One region of the Bradyrhizobium sp. SZCCHNR1002 genome, then DNA from elsewhere that is predicted to be linked to it. Evidence: predicted binding sites of a transcription regulator. Region 1 holds the regulator's gene; the other holds the start of a gene.
The links. The regulator LexA, encoded in region 1, represses DNA repair genes until DNA is damaged. The targets are predictions, from matches to a motif close to TGTTCNNNNTGTGTTCNG.
Positions count from the first base shown of each region.

Region 2: QX108_RS26560 (PA0069 family radical SAM protein) is a predicted target of LexA. The motif match lies at 3,288-3,305, and genes of this name have one in related genera.

Region 1 covers NZ_JAUHIS010000001.1:1,124,872-1,132,849, reverse strand. The annotation lists gene QX108_RS05060 (glutamine--tRNA ligase/YqeY domain fusion protein) at 1-444, shown strand, start outside; gene QX108_RS05055 (hypothetical protein) at 469-681, opposite strand; gene QX108_RS05050 (ComEC/Rec2 family competence protein) at 822-3,113, shown strand; gene QX108_RS05045 (hypothetical protein) at 3,216-3,656, opposite strand; gene lexA (transcriptional repressor LexA) at 3,937-4,635, opposite strand; gene glp (gephyrin-like molybdotransferase Glp) at 4,828-6,039, opposite strand; gene QX108_RS05030 (hypothetical protein) at 7,083-7,978, opposite strand, start outside.
Region 2 covers NZ_JAUHIS010000006.1:332,270-340,247, forward strand. The annotation lists gene QX108_RS26550 (glycosyl transferase) at 1-530, opposite strand, end outside; gene QX108_RS26555 (phosphoketolase family protein) at 707-3,124, opposite strand; gene QX108_RS26560 (PA0069 family radical SAM protein) at 3,316-4,509, shown strand; gene QX108_RS26565 (VOC family protein) at 4,528-5,007, shown strand; gene QX108_RS26570 (ribonuclease HII) at 5,059-5,973, shown strand; gene QX108_RS26575 (glycosyltransferase family 39 protein) at 6,179-7,687, shown strand; gene QX108_RS26580 (uracil-DNA glycosylase) at 7,836-7,978, opposite strand, start outside.

The DNA.
Region 1 (7,978 bases):
GAGGTGCGGCTGCGCTACGCCTATTTCATCAAGTGCCGCGAGGTCATCAAGAACGACGCGGGCGAAATCGTCGAGCTGCGCTGCACCTATGATCCCCAGACCAAGGGCGGCAACGCGCCCGACGGACGCAAGGTCAAGGCGACCATGCACTGGCTGCCGGCCGCGCAGTCGCTGAAAGCCGAGATTCGCATCTACAACCAGCTGTTCGCCAATCCGAGCCCGAACGCGGCCGACTTCACCGCCGATCTCAATCCGAACTCGCTGGAGGTGCTGACCGACGCGCGGATCGAGCCGGCGATCGCCGAGAGCAATTCGGACGAACCGATGCAGTTCGAGCGCCAGGGCTATTTCGTCCGCGACCCGGACTCCACGCCCGACAAGCTCGTGTTCAATCGCACGATCGGCCTGCGCGACACCTTCGCGAAGGAAGTCGCGAAGGGGTGAGGCGGCCCGTGCCAACGGATGGGGTCAGTTGATCGCGTCCTGCCCGGCCTCGGTCAGCGTCGGCACGCCGTCGCTGACCTCGACGAGGCCGCGCTCGGTCAGCAGCGACAGGTCGTCGTCGGCGATGGGTGAGAGTGTGAGCCGGTGCGCCTTGATGTCCCGGAGGGTCCAGCGCAGATGGATGGCCTTCTCCAGATCCAGGTCGGAGAAGGGGTCGTCGATATCGTGGGCGTCCATACCCCGATAAGCGCGGGCGGTGCAAAAAGTTCCAGTGTACCGCGCATGTAGAAATCCAGGATTCTCGTTCCGTTCTGCTAGGCGCGCTCGCGCAGCTTCCAGTAGCCTTCCGGCCCGGTGTCGTAGCGGGTGGTGTGGCGATGGCGGGGCCGGTCAGGCCGCCGGGATGGCGTCGCGGGATCGCGGGCGTGATGGCCGACGTCTGGCCGCCGCGCGGCGCGCTGGCTGGCGGTTGGCCCGCGATCGGCTCGGTCGCATGGCCGTCCTTTGCCGCGCGCCTCAGGGGCTGGGCGCGCGAGGAGGCCGGCGCAGGGCGGCTGCTGCCATGGGTGCCCGTGGCCTTCGGCGCCGGCATCGCGCTGTATTTCTCCGCAGATCACGAGCCGGTGTTGTGGGTCAGCGCCATCGCCGCGGCACTGTTCTGTCTGGTCGCCATGCTGATGCGGCGCCATCCGCTGTTTCCGGCGGCGGTGATGATCGCGGCTGCCGCCTGCGGCTTCGCGGTGGCGACGGTGAAGACCGCGCGCGTGGCGCATCCGGTGCTGGCGCGACCGCTCTATTCGGTGTCGCTCGCGGGCTTCGTCGAGGCGCGCGACATTCGCGAGCGCAGCGACCGCATCGTGCTGCGCGTGACTGCGATGGAGAGCCCGCGCAATGCGATCACGCTGGCGCGGGTGCGGCTCGCGGTGCGCAAGGGCACCGCCCCGGACGTCGGCAGCTTCGTGCAACTCAAGGCACGGCTGTTGCCGCCGCTCGCGCCGGTGCGGCCGGGCGCCTACGATTTCGCGCGCGACATGTTCTTCCAGGGCATCGGCGCCTCCGGCTTCGTCATGGGAACGATCACGACCGTGACGCCGCCGCAGGCGGCAGGCTTCGGCCTGCGCTATGCGGCTGTGATGCAGGGTCTGCGCGATGCGATCGATGCCCGTATCCGCGCCCGGCTCGACGGCGATGAGCGCGCCATCGCCACGGCGCTGTTGACCGGGCGGCGCGACGCCATCACGCCCGATGTCAACGACGCGATGTTCGTCTCCGGCCTCGGCCACGTGCTGTCGATCTCCGGCTATCACATGGCAGTCGTCGCCGGCGTCGTGTTCTTCGCGGTGCGCGCGCTGCTGGCGCTGATACCGGGCCTCACCGTCAGCCATCCGATCAAGAAGTGGGCGGCGGTCGCGGCGCTGGTCGCGGCCGCGTTCTACCTCCTGCTCTCGGGCGCGGAGGTCGCGACCCAGAGATCCTTCTTCATGACGGCGGTCGTGCTGATCGCCGTGATGGTCGACCGTCGCGCCGTCACCTTCCGCACGCTCGCGGTCGCCGCGATGATCGTGCTGGTCGCAGCGCCCGAGGCGCTGGTGCATCCGAGCTTCCAGATGTCTTTCGCGGCGACGCTCGGCCTCGTCGCGCTGGTGCAGTTCGGCCTGCCGAGATTGTTCGCGACGCCGGACAGCTCCGCCTCGCAGCGCATCGCGTTGTGGGGCGGGCGCGAGCTTGCGATGCTGCTGCTGGCCTCGCTGATCGCGGGGCTCGCGACGACGCCCTACGCCGCCTTCCACTTCCATCGCGTCACGCCCTATGGCGTGCTGGCGAATCTCGCGGCGATGCCGGTGGTGTCCGTGCTGGTGATGCCTGCCGGCCTGATGGGACTGCTGGCGGTGCCGTTTGGCCTTGACGGCTTCTGGTGGTCGCTGATGGGCTTCGGAATCGACTGGATGATCGCGGTGACGCGCTGGGTGGCGGCGCTACCGGGCGCGGTCGGACGGATTCCGGCGTTCGGCATCGGCCCGCTGATCCTGGCCAGTCTCGGACTCATCCTGATCGGGCTGTTGCGGACGCCGCTGCGCTGGTCGGGCGCCGTCGTGCTCGCGGCGGCCACCCTGTGGGCCGCCACGACGCCGTTGCCCGACATTCTCATTGCCGGAGACGGACGCGCGGTGGCGGTGCGTGGCCGCGACGGGCGCCTGCATGTAATGCGCACCGGCAAGGACGTGTTCGTCACCAAGGAGTGGCTCGCCGCCGATGCCGATGCGCGCCTGCCCGCCGATGCTGCACTCGGTGACGGTGTGTCCTGCGACGAGGCGGGCTGTGTCGTGGCGATGGCCGATGGCCGTTTCGTCGCCATGACCTTGCGCGCCGACGCCATCGCCGATGATTGCGTCCGTGCCGCGCTGATCGTGACCGCGCGCGCCGCGCCGTCGTCGTGTGCGGCCGCCGTGATCGACCGCCCGCGTCTGCAGCAGCAGGGCGCCTTGATGCTGGTGCAGCGGGGCGCCGGCTTCGCGGTCACGCCGGTGCGCGCTGGTGGCACGGATCGCCCGTGGTGGCCGGCTTCGGCCGATGCCGGCGAATTCGACATGACCCTGACACCGCGCGCGCCTGCGTCGCGTGGCCAGGATGCGACTCCGCCGGAGACGGAGCAGGTGATCGAGGATTAGTTCGTCCGGCTTCCGCGCTGATGCTCGCGCCCTCGGCTTCGGCAGGTGCCGGCCGAGGGCTGCGGGCGAGCGATCCGAGACGACGAAATCGACTGACGCGTGTCAGGTGATGCTGATCCGGCGAATCCGCGTCGTCTGCGATGCCGGCGCCTCCTCCGCGCTATCCGGACGGTGCTCGCCCGGCTGCCTGGTGACGGGCAGCTGCAGCACGGTGACGCGCTGGCCTTCGCAGAGCTGCGTGACGAGCACGTGCCGGCCGTCGGCAAACTCGATGGCGTCGTGATGGCGATCGGGGATGTGCTTTTCGATCGTGTTGAACTTGGCGACGCGCTCGCGGATCGTCCGGGTCCAGAGCCAGCGGCTGTCGTAGCGGACGTCCTCGGCGAAGGCGAGCTCGGTGCCAGGCAGCATGCACACCGCAACGTTGGGCTCGGTCTCCACCGCGAAGCCGCGGGTCGCGGTGCCGCGGAAGGTCGTCGATATCAGCGTCTCGCCGACCTTGGCAGGACGGGAGGCAACGGCATGGAGGCTGTAGTCACACATCGGATCGCTCCTCGCTGAGAGATAGCCGACCCACGCTTCCCCCCGGACAGGCGCAGGCCTCTATCAGAGTGGACATCGAGGCGATGTTAGCGCGCGCTTCACGGCAATTCTGCGCTGATCTGCATGGCGTGTGGCCGCTGATGATCACAAGCGTTTGAGCGTGCCGCGCTGCACATCATGAGGTGCATTCGCGTGTGACTCGTTTTTGAGCTGCGGCGACGCTCCAAGCATCGCGCCGCCGCTCAACTGTGCATGTCGTCCGATACCAGCGCGTCGGTGCTCAGTACTTGCGATAGAGCCCGACCAGCTTGCCCTGGATCTTCACCCGGTTGGGCGGCAGGATGCGCACCTCATAGGCGGTATTGGCGGGCTCCAGCGCGATCGAGGCGCCGCGGCGACGGAAACGCTTCAACGTCGCTTCCTCATCGTCGATCAGCGCCACCACGATGTCCCCGGTGTCGGCGGTCTCGTTGCGCTGGATCAGCGCCATGTCGCCGTCGAGAATGCCGGCATCGACCATCGAGTCGCCGCGCACCTCGAGCGCGTAGTGATCGCCATTGCCGAGCATGTCGGCCGGCACGCTGATCGTGTGGCTGCGGGTCTGCAGCGCCTCGATCGGCGTACCCGCGGCGATGCGGCCCATGACAGGCACCGCGACCGGGCGCTCGCCATCATCGAGCGCGGGCGTCGAGGTCCGCACCTTGCCGAGATTGCCTTCGATCACCGACGGCGTGAAACCGCGGCGATTGTTGCCGGCCTGCGACAGCTCGGGCAGCTTGATCACCTCGATGGCGCGGGCACGGTTGGGCAGCCGGCGGATGAAGCCGCGCTCCTCCAGCGCCGTGATCAGGCGGTGGATGCCGGACTTCGAGCGCAGGTCGAGGGCATCCTTCATCTCGTCGAATGACGGCGGCACGCCGGCTTCCTTGAGCCGTTCATTGATGAACCGCAGAAGTTCGTACTGTTTGCGCGTCAGCATCTCGACCTGGTCCCCAGTTTGTGTCGTCCGAGTCCGCGCCCTGCGTCCAAGGGCGAATGGGAGTTGGACGTTCGTATTCGCGTCGCCCGCAACATACTAAAAACAAATCATGAACGGACACTATATGTTCGATGTGTGTTCCGCAATCCTAAAAATATGATGAACGATCCGGGCTTTGCCGGGGAAAACCGCTCAGTTCGGCAGGCGCAGGATCTCGCAGGGGCTGCCGGCCGGCGCCTTCGGCGCATAGGCCGGACGGATCACGAGCGCCTGGGAGAGCGCGAGATGGCCGAGCAGCGACGAATCCTGCTGCGTCACCGGTGTCGCGACCAGCGTGCCGTCGGCGCGTTCCTCCAGCCGGGCGCGCAGATAGTCCTCGCGCGAATCGTTGGCGGCGAGCTCGCGGCCGAGCAGGGCGGTCTCGCGCGGCATCAGCGCTTCGTCGCGGCCGAGCAGGCGTCGAATCAAGGGGACCAGGAACAGGATGGCGCAGACATAGGACGACACCGGATTGCCCGGCAGCCCGATCACCCTCATGCCGCCGAGCCGGCCATGCATCATCGGCTTGCCCGGTCGCATTGCGATCTTCCAGAACGCCATCTCGACGCCCTCGGCCTCGAGCGCCTGCTTGACCAGGTCGTGATCACCGACCGAGGCGCCTCCGGTGGTGACCAGGATGTCGGCCTCGGCCTCGCGCGCCCGGCGGATGCCGGCAACCGTGGCGTCGAGCGTATCGGCGGCAATGCCGAGATCGACCGGCTCGGCGCCTTCGCTGCGCACCAGCGCGCGCAGAGCATAGCCGTTGGAATAGACGATCTGGCCCGGACCCGGCGTCGCGCCGGGCATCACCAGCTCGTCGCCGGTGGCGAGCAGCGCTACCCTCGGGCGCCGCCGCACTGGCAGCGCCGGATGGTTCATGCTGGCGGCGAGCGACAGATCGCGGTCGCTGAGCCGGCGCCCGGCGCTCAGCAGCACCATGCCCTCGTGGAAGTCGACTCCTGCCGGCCGGATGTGGCGGCCCTTGATTGCGGCCTCGCTGAGCACGACGTGATCGCCGTCCGCGATCGTGTCCTCCTGGATCACGACGGCGTCGGCGCCGTCCGGCACCACGCCGCCGGTGAAGATGCGCGCCGCCTCGCCAGGCCCGAGGACGCGATCGAACGGCCGCCCGGCGGCGACCTCGCCGATCACCTTGAGCCGCGCCTGGGGCTTGTCGGCATCGGCCGCGCGCACCGCATAGCCGTCCATCGCCGACATCGCCTCCGGCGGCTGCGTCCGCAGCGCCGCGAGGTCACGTGCCAGCACCCGGTGAAACGCCTCGTCCAGCCCGACCATCTCCTCGGCCAGCGGTTCGGCGCCGGCGAGCACCGCAGACAACGCATCGGACACCGGCATCAAGGCCATGAGAGTTCCTTCGGATGGAGGCGGGACGACTCGCGGGAGTCGCGTTCTAACCGAACGTGCACGGCGCGGCCAAGTCCCCGGGGCAAGTCGCTTCCGTTGGATCGGGACCGGCTGGACCGAGAGAACCCATCAGACCGGATGTCCGATCCGCATATTCGGTTCGACTTAGACAGCAGCGTCGTCGTTCGTCGCTCTCCTCCGCGTGTCTGCCCGACGGGCAATTTCCGCATCTCCGCCATGCGCCAACTGCCCGTCGTGTTAGTCTGCCGCACTGTTTCCGCTTGCGCCGTCGGGCAGATCACCTGCATCTTCTCGCGCATCCCGCCTCGATGAAGAGGGACGGTTCGCGGTCGTCACGAGACGTGAGGTGGGGAGGCGGTGGCTGCAGTCTGTCGCAACGTGCTGATGGCGCGTGGACGAACGGCGAATTGCAGGCGGTCAAGTCGCGTGGTCTCGACACCCCGACGCTGGTGTCAAGCGCAAGGCGCTCGAAGCGCATTGTCGTCATGGTGGCCAACAAGCCCGGTGCACCAGGGAGAGCGCGAAGCAGCCGACAAGCCCACCGCGCAGGGAATGCCGGATGACCGGCTGAACCTGTGGTACCTGCCGCCTGCATTTTTGTTCGCAGGCGGGCCATGGGTTGCGGCCAGCACCCGGCATTCCCTGCGCCCTCTTCGCTAAGCGAGGGCCGAACGAACCGGATCAACTCGGGCATTTCAGCCGCGGGATCGTGGACGTGTGTGCTGACGGCGAGGTGCCAACGGTGCGTCTTGATCAGCGAGCGCGATCCCTCCGCGTGCAACGTTGCCGCCTGATGGCACGCTCTCTCCGCCCGTCATTCCGGGGCGCGCGCAGCGCGAGCCCGGAATCCATAACCACGACCGGTCGAGAGGATCGGGATGTCTGCTCGCTTGACCTCCTTCACCAATCACCGTCCCGGAGTATGGATTCCGGGCTCGCGCTACGCGCGCCCCGGAATGACGCGTGGAGAGAGACGTGGACTCACGTCCTGCTTCGGCGCGCTGCTCCGATCGGCGTCAGTCTCACGGCGCCGTCTGCGCCTCGATCTTGAACTGCGCCAGCGCGCTCGGCGGGTCGATCGCGATCAGCTGGGCGAGCTGCATGGCAGGCACCTTGGCGCGCGGCGAGAGCTTCAGCGTAAACGTCTGGCGCGGCTTCTCGACGAAGCGGCCGAGGGCGTCGACCGCGGCGGCGACATCGGCGTTGTCGGCGGCGAACTGTGCGCCGATCGCCTTGATGCTGTCGACCAGCGCCTTGCGCGCGGCGTCACGCGGGATCGCGTGCGTTCGCGCATAGTTGGCGACGAACACGTCGACGGCGCCGAGATCGCGCAACGCCAGTTCGATCCCGGACGCCTCGATCTGCGCCGCCGCCGCCGTCGCCTGCTGCAGATCGACCGTGAACACGTCGCGCGGCACGCGCGCCAGCGAGACGCTGGCGGAGGCACCGATCAGATTGCTGACCTCGAGCTTGAACGGCGACACCGCGAAGGTGCCGGCGCTCTCGGTCCAGCCAAGGCCGAGATCGGCATCGAGCGCGGCGGTGTCGATGCCGGCGACCAGCAGCGGCAGGAAGGCCGGGTTGGAGGGATCGAGCGGCCCGGCCATCTTGGCGACGAGGCGTGCCTGCGTCGGGATCGGGCCGACATACTGGCCCCAATCGAGGCTGATCGTGTCGATTTGCACCGGCTTGTCGCCGGACTTGTAGGGTGTCGACAGGGCCTTCAGCTCGATGCCGGCGAGCAGCTTGAGCATCTCGGCCGCCTCGGCCGGGGCGGGCTTGGCGCCGGCGGCGGAATATTTGGCGGCGAAATGCATCAGGCCGGCGAGATCGAAGCTCTTCAGCGCGAAGCGGCCGAGCTTGATCGGCCCGTTCGGCCCGCGGCCGTCAAACCCCTCGACGGCGATGTCGCCTTTGC
Region 2 (7,978 bases), on a different contig from region 1:
CGGCCGAGCTGACGCAGCAGCCGCGCTTCGGCACGCTTATGCTCGGGCTGGTAGCCACCGATCTGCCGGTAGTGATCCCGCGCGATCAAGAGGCCCTGGTCGCCTAGCGGCCCGGCAAGAACGCGGACGACCGATCGCAGCCGGTCACGCAGGCTGACGGCGGCGTAGGGTGACCGGGCATAGCGGAAAATTCCGGCGCGCGGCCGGCCGCTGGCAGCGACGCTCTGGACGAACTGCATGGTCTCGTCGATCCACCCCGCGTCGAGCACCGCGCCCGCGGGCAGAAACATCAGCCACGGCGCCCGGGCCTTCGCGGCGCCGGCGGCCAACGCTGCGGCATGGCTGCCCTCGAACGTCATGAAATGGCAGCCGGCGACGTCGGCGACGCGCTCGATCACGCTGGGATCGGGAGAGCGGTCGACCAGCAGTACCTCGGTGACGACACCGGCCGCTGCGCCCGGCACCAGCGCGGACAAGGTGGCCACGGCGGTCTGCTCGACCCCTGCGGTCGGGATGATCACGCTCAGCATGAACCTGGCATCGTCGTTTCCAGCGTCTCCGGTTCCGTTGTTATCATCTTGTCACAACCAAATCAGCCCGCTGCACTGCAGAATTTTGCAGCATGCGCTGGCGTCGCACGTTCGGGCTGCGCCTGAACGTTTGCTATTTCAAGGTGCGGCGTGGCCGAGGCTCGCGCTCGGCTGGCTCAGTCGCCGGCCTGCACCGGCGTCGTCCCGCCTGCGCTGTTCTGCCAGACCCAATCGCGGATCTCCGGCATGTCCTCGCCATGCGCGCGGATGTAGCGCGCATGCGTGATCAGCGCGTCGCGGAACTTCTGCTTCACGGCGGCCGCCGACACGCTGAGGCCCGGCACGCGCTCGATCGCCTCGATGGCGAGGTGGAAGCGGTCGAGCTCGTTGAGCACGACCATGTCGAACGGCGTCGTCGTGGTGCCTTCCTCGATGAAGCCGCGCACATGCATGCCGGCATGGTTGGTGCGGCTGTAGGTGAGGCGATGGATCAGATAGGGATAGCCGTGATAGGCGAAGATCACGGGCTTGTCTGTCGTGAACAGGCTGTCGAAGTCGCGATCGCTGAGGCCATGCGGATGCTCTTTCGCAGGCTGCAAGGTCATCAGGTCGACGACGTTGACGACGCGGATCTTCAGCTCGGGCAATTCCTTGCGCAGCAGAGTGACGGCTGCGAGCGTCTCCAGCGTGGGGACATCGCCGGCGCAGGCCATCACCACGTCCGGCTCCGCATCGGCCGGCCCGGTGCCGGCCCATGACCAGATGCCGATGCCGGCGTCGCAATGCGTCGCCGCGTCCGTCATCGACAACCATTGCGGCGCCGGCTGCTTGCCGGCGACGATGACGTTGATGCGGTCGTAGGTGCGCAGGCAATGATCGGCGATCCACAGCAGCGTGTTGGCGTCCGGGGGCAGGTAGATGCGGACGATGTCGGCCTTCTTGTTGGCGACGAGATCGACGAAGCCGGGATCCTGATGGCTGAAGCCGTTATGGTCCTGCCGCCAGACATGCGAGGTCAGCAGATAATTGAGCGACGCGATCGAGCGACGCCATGGCAGCTCGCGCGCGACCTTCAGCCATTTGGCATGCTGGTTGAACATGGAATCCACGATGTGGATGAAGGCTTCGTAGCAGGAGAAGAATCCATGGCGGCCGGTGAGCAGATAGCCTTCCAGCCAGCCCTGGCAGAGATGCTCGCTCAGCACCTCCATGACGCGGCCATCCTGGGCGAGATGGACGTCATAGGGCTCGATGCCTTCCATCCAGACGCGCTCGGTGACGTCGAACACGGCGTCGAGCCGGTTCGAGGCGGTCTCGTCCGGGCCCATGATGCGGAAATTGCGCGTGGCCTGGTTCAACGTAAAGACCTCGCGCAGGAACCTGCCGAGCTCGCGCGTCGCCTCGGCGATGGTCTCGCCGGGGGAGCGAATGTCGACCGCGAAGGCGCGATAGTCGGGCAGCTTCAGCTCGCGCTTGAGAAGGCCGCCATTGGCATGCGGGTTGGCGCCCATGCGCCGCGCGCCTTTCGGCGCCAGCGCCTGCAACTCCGGCGCCAGACGGCCGGTCGCGTCGAACAGCGTCTCGGGCTGGTAGCTCCTCATCCAGGCTTCAAGCAAAGCGAGATGCTGCGGATTGCGGCGGGGATTGCCGATCGGCACTTGATGGGCGCGCCAGAACCCTTCGACCTTGAGGCCGTCAACCTCCTTCGGCCCGGTCCAGCCCTTCGGGCTGCGCAGCACGATCATCGGCCAGCGCGGGCGATGGATCACGGCATCCGGCTGGCGCGCATTCTGCTGGATCGAGCGGATGCTGGCGAGCGCAACGTCGAGCGCATCCGCCATCTGCCGGTGCATCGCCTGGGGCGCATCGCCCTCGACGAACAGCGGCGCGTAGCCGTAGCCCTCGAACAAAGACTTGATCTCGGCATCGGCCATGCGGCCCAGCACGGTGGGATTGGCGATCTTGTAGCCGTTGAGATGCAGGATCGGCAGCACCGCGCCATCATGCGCCGGGTTGAGGAATTTGTTCGAGTGCCACGACGCGGCGAGCGGTCCCGTTTCGGCCTCGCCGTCGCCGATGACGCAGGCCACGATCAGGTCGGGATTGTCGAACGCCGCGCCATAGGCGTGCACCAGCGCATAGCCGAGCTCGCCGCCTTCATGGATCGACCCCGGCGTCTCCGGTGCCGCATGGCTCGGAATGCCGCCGGGAAAGGAGAACTGCCGGAACAGCTTGCGCAGCCCGTCCGCATCGCGCGTGATGTCGGGATAGATCTCGCTGTAGCTGCCCTCGAGATAGGTGTTGGCGACCATGCCCGGGCCGCCATGCCCGGGGCCGCAGACATAGATCACGTTGAGATCCTGTGCGGCGATGGCGCGGTTGAGATGGGCGTAGATGAAGTTCAGCCCCGGCGTCGTGCCCCAATGGCCGAGCAGGCGTGGCTTGATGTGCTCCGGCTTCAGCGGCTCGCTCAGCAGCGGGTTGTCGAGCAGGTAGATCTGGCCGACCGAGAGGTAGTTCGCCGCGCGCCAGTAGCGGTCGAGCAAATCGAGATCGTCGGCCGGATTGCTCTTCGGGGGAGAACTAAGCTGCATGGGACCTCGCTTGCCGTCCGTTTCGCGCCTGCGGGAGAGTACAGGAGAGTAACGCCGCACCGTCCCGTTCCAACGCGGCCGCAGCATAGAACGGGAATGTGATGGCTGGCCTTGCGCAGGCTCAGAACGGATCCTCCGAGCTTGTTCAATTTTGATCTTGTTATGTTCTCTTTTTGTGCTATGTCTTGGCCATGAGCCGAGCATCTTCACATGCCCTCAAGCGCCCGCCGGTCCAGGTGCCCTCCGAGCCGGCGGGCGCGCCTTCCCCGGGTCCTGAGCAGAACCGTCCCGAGACCGATTTCCCCGAGCTCGCGGTCACCATCGACCGGAGCCGGCGCCGCGGCCGGGGGGCGCAATCCAATGCGAGCGGACGCTACGAGGCCGAGGCCCGCATCGCCTTCGACGACGGCTGGCAGAGCCTCGAGGAGCTGCCGCCATTCAAGACCACGGTCGCGACCGACACCTCGCGCAAGGTCATCACTCGCAACGACTCGCCGGACATTGGCTTCGATCGCTCGATCAATCCGTATCGGGGCTGCGAGCACGGCTGCGTCTATTGTTTCGCGCGGCCGACCCACGCCTTCCTCGGCCTGTCGCCCGGCCTCGACTTCGAATCCAAGCTGTTCGTGAAGCCGGACGCGCCTGTGCTGCTGGAAAAGGAGCTCGCGGCGAGCGGCTATGAGCCGCGAATGATCGCGATCGGCACCAACACCGATCCCTACCAGCCGATCGAGCGTGAGCGGAAGATCATGCGCGGCATTCTCGAGGTGCTGGAAAAGGTTGGCCATCCCGTCGGAATCGTCACCAAGTCGGCGCTGGTGATGCGTGATGCCGACATTCTGGCGCGGATGGCCAAGAAGAACCTGGCAAAGGTCGCGATCTCCGTGACCACGCTGGATCCGAAGCTGGCGCGTACCATGGAGCCGCGGGCGTCGACGCCGTCGAAGCGGCTGGAGGCGCTGCAGGCGCTCTCCAAGGCGGGCATTCCGACGACCGTGATGGTGGCACCGGTGATTCCGGCGCTGAACGACAGCGAGATCGAGCGCATCCTCGATGCCGCCGCTCATGCCGGCGTCAAGGAAGCTGCGTACGTGCTGCTGCGCCTGCCGCTGGAGGTGCGCGACCTGTTCCGCGAATGGCTGCTCGAGCATTATCCGGATCGCTATCGCCACGTCTTCACCCTGATCCGCGATATGCGCGGCGGCCGCGACTACGACTCGCAATGGGGCACCCGGATGAAGGGGACAGGTCCTATGGCCTGGATGATCGGCCGCCGCTTCGAGATCGCCTGCGAGAAGCTCGGCCTGAACAAGCGGCGGACCAAGCTGACGACGGATCATTTCGTGCGGCCGAAGGGCGGCGGGCAGCAGCTCAGCCTGTTTTGAAGGATGAGAGAGGGCGTCATGGGTGCCGAGGTCGTGGTTCCGCGGTTCACGGTTGTCACGCTCGGCGTCTCCGAGATGCGGCGGAGCATCGCGTTCTACGCCTCGCTCGGCTTCGTTCGGAAGTTCCAGGCGACCGGGGAGGCCGTGGCGTTCTTCGAGACTGGAGCAACCGTTCTGGCGCTGTATCCTTGGCACACGCTGGCACAAGAAGCCGGTGTGCCGGAGGAACCTCGTCCGCGGGCGTTCCGCGGTGTGACGCTGGCCTGGAACTGCCGCTCCGAGGCTGAGGTCGATGCAGCCCTGGCCGCGGCGGTCGCGAAGGGAGCCTCGCTGCTGAAGCCGGCCCATCCGACCCACTATGGTGGCTATTGCGGCTATTTCGCCGATCCGGACGGCCATGTCTGGGAAGCCGTCGTGGCGCCGGGGATCGAAGTCGGCGACGACGGTCGGGTGCGTCTGCCGGAGGAGTCCAGGGCCGCGGACCCACGTTGCGAATAGTGGGGAATTGAGAAAGGTTGCGGGTTGCGCGGCTGCGTCCCGGTCCGCACCATGCCGACCATGATTCGGGACCAAGCGAACAAGCCGGGCAGGGCGAAGGCCGCCAGTGGTGCGTCGGCCAAGAGCGGCGCTGCGAAGGTTGGTGTTACGAAGGCTGGCGTTACGAAGGCTGACGCTGCGAAGAGCGGCGCTGCGAAGGGGGCGGCTAAGCTCGGCTCTGCAAAGGAGGCCGGCAAGGCTGGCGGCAGGCTCGGCAAGGGTGTCATTGCGGTGGCGCCGCCGAGTTTCCGCCGCGAGCGTGCTCTGCTGAAGCAGGGCATCTGGCCGGTCGCCGGCTGCGACGAGGCCGGCCGTGGTCCGCTCGCGGGCCCGGTCGTGGCGGCAGCCGTGATTCTCGATCCCGACCGCATTCCGAAGGGGCTCGACGATTCGAAGCGGCTGAGCGCGGAGCAGCGCGAGGCGCTGTTCGACAAGATCTGCAAGACCTCCGCCTTCGCCGTGGCGGTCGCCTCGCCGGCGCGCATCGATCGCGACAACATCCTGCGGGCGTCGCTGTGGGCGCTTGCGCGGGCGGTGAAGGCGCTGCCGGAGGCGCCCAGGCACGTGTTCGTCGACGGTCGTGACCGCATCGATGTCGACTGCGGCTGCGAGGCCGTGATCGGCGGTGACGGGCTGGTGATGTCGATCGCGGCGGCTTCGATCGTCGCCAAGGTGACGCGGGACCGGCTGATGTGCGCGCTGGCGCAGGACTGCCCGGGCTACGGCTTCGAGCAGCACAAGGGCTACGGCGTGCCCGAGCATCTGGCTGCACTCGACCGGCTCGGCCCTTCGGTCCATCACCGCAGCCTGTTCGCCCCGGTCGTGGCGGCCCGGCGCAAGCATCAGCCTTGGACCGAGGTGCCGGAGCCGGATCTCTTCGCCGAGGTGAGCGTGGTGACATCCACCGAAATCTCCCTTGAGGCCTGATGCCGGTTGCCTCGATGGCGCCGCGGTCTTAATAGCTTTAGTCAGCCAACCAGCACGACGTGTCACTCCTCGCAGCGGGGCGGTCTTGTGGGCCTCGATCATGCGGTATTGATTGCGGGCGCCGGACACCGCGGTTGCGGATGAGGGACGGTCCTGCCGGCCTCCTCGACGTCCTCAGCGATCCAGCTAAGCGATCCAGCCGTTCATGCGTTTCACGTCACTGGTTGTCGAACTGATCCGCGCCAGGCCACGGCTGGTCGTCGTCATCGTAGTGCTGTGCCAGGCCATGATGTGGCTCGGCACAGCCGTGCTGTTCTATCGCAGCCCGCCCGGCCAGCTCGCCACCGCCATCGCGTTCGGACGCGAGTACCAGGTCGGCACCGACCTCGGACCACCGCTGTCGTTCTGGCTTGCGGACATCGCCTACCGCGTCGCCGGCAACCATCTATTCGGCGTCTATGTGCTGGCGGCGCTGTGCTCGGCCCTCAGTCTGTGGGTGATCTACCTCCTGGCGCGGACGATCGTCGGTGGCCAGCAGGCGGTGCTCGCGGTGCTGCTGACGATGACGATCACCGCCTTCGGCGCGCCGACCCTCGAATTCGGTCCCGAGGTGCTGGCGCGGCCACTGTGGGCGCTGCTGCTGCTGCACAGTTGGCGGATCCTCGGCCAGGGCCGGCGCAATGCCTGGTTCGCGTGGTCGATCGAGGCCGGCCTGTTGCTGCTGACGACGCCGGCCGCCGCCGGCCTGCTGCTGCTGCTCGCCGGCTTCGTGGTGTCGACGGCGCAGGGCCGCCGCGTGCTGCGCTCGTTCGATCCGCTGTTCGCACTCCTCGTCGTGCTGGCGTTGGCGCTGCCCTACCTCATTTTCGTGCTGCGCTCCGACAGTGTCGGGCTGCCCGCACTGCCGATGCTCGCGGAGCTTTCGACGCGAGCCTGGCATTGGCTCGCCTTGGCGGGGGGGATCCTGCTGGCGCTCTCGGCCGTCGTGCTGCTCGTGCTGCTCGACGCCAGCTGGATCAACCGCAGCGAGACCGACGCCCCGATCATCTATCGTCGCGCCGTTCCGGCGCTCGCACGCGACTTCGTCTATTGCTTCGCGATCGCGCCGGTCTTGGCGGGTAGCCTGATCTCGGGTCTGTTCGGACTGCCGACCGTGTTCGGCGGGGCCGCAGTCACATTGAGCATGGTCGGCCTCGCATTGGTGGTGGCATCGGGCGACCTGATCTATCTGCGCCGGCAGCGGCTGCTGCGCATGGTCTGGGCAGCCGCGGTTGCGGCACCGGCCGTCCTCGTTGCGGGCAGCGCCGTGGTCTTGCCCTTGGTCGGCGACCGCGAGGTCGCGACGGCGATGCCGGCCCGCGACATCTCCCGCTTCTTCGTCGAGAGCTTCGAGCGCCGCACCAACCAGCGGCTGCAGGCGGTCGCCGGCGATCCGCAACTCGCCAGCCTGGTCGCGTTGGGCCGCCGCCGCGCGCATCTGTTCCTCGATGCCACGCCGCAGCGGACGCCGTGGATGACGGCGGCGAAGTTCGCCGAGAACGGCGGCATCGTGGTCTGGCGCGCTTCGGACACGGCCGGCACGCCGCCGCCGGAGCTGGTCCAGCGTTTCCCCGGCCTCGTGCCGGAGGTGCCGCGCAGCTTCGACTGGCTGATCAACGGCCGCCAGCCGGTGCTGCGCATCGGCTGGGCGATCGTGCGGCCGAAGGGAACGTAGCGCTATCCGCGAACACCGTCATTGCGAGGAGCACTTGCGACGACTTGTCCGCCATAGCCCGGAGGGCGACGGCGGAAGCAATCCAGAGTCCCGCCCACGCCCCCGGATTGCTTCGCTTCGCTCGCAATGACGCGGCGAGGGCGGGGGCTTACACCGCCAGCACCGTCGCGATCGCGCGCAGATCCTGCCACGACAGCCGCTTGTAGGACGGCGAGCGCAGCAGGTAGGCCGGGTGGAAGGTGGCGATCGCGCGGATGGTGCGTTTGCCGGTGTCGTAGTCGCGCCACTTGC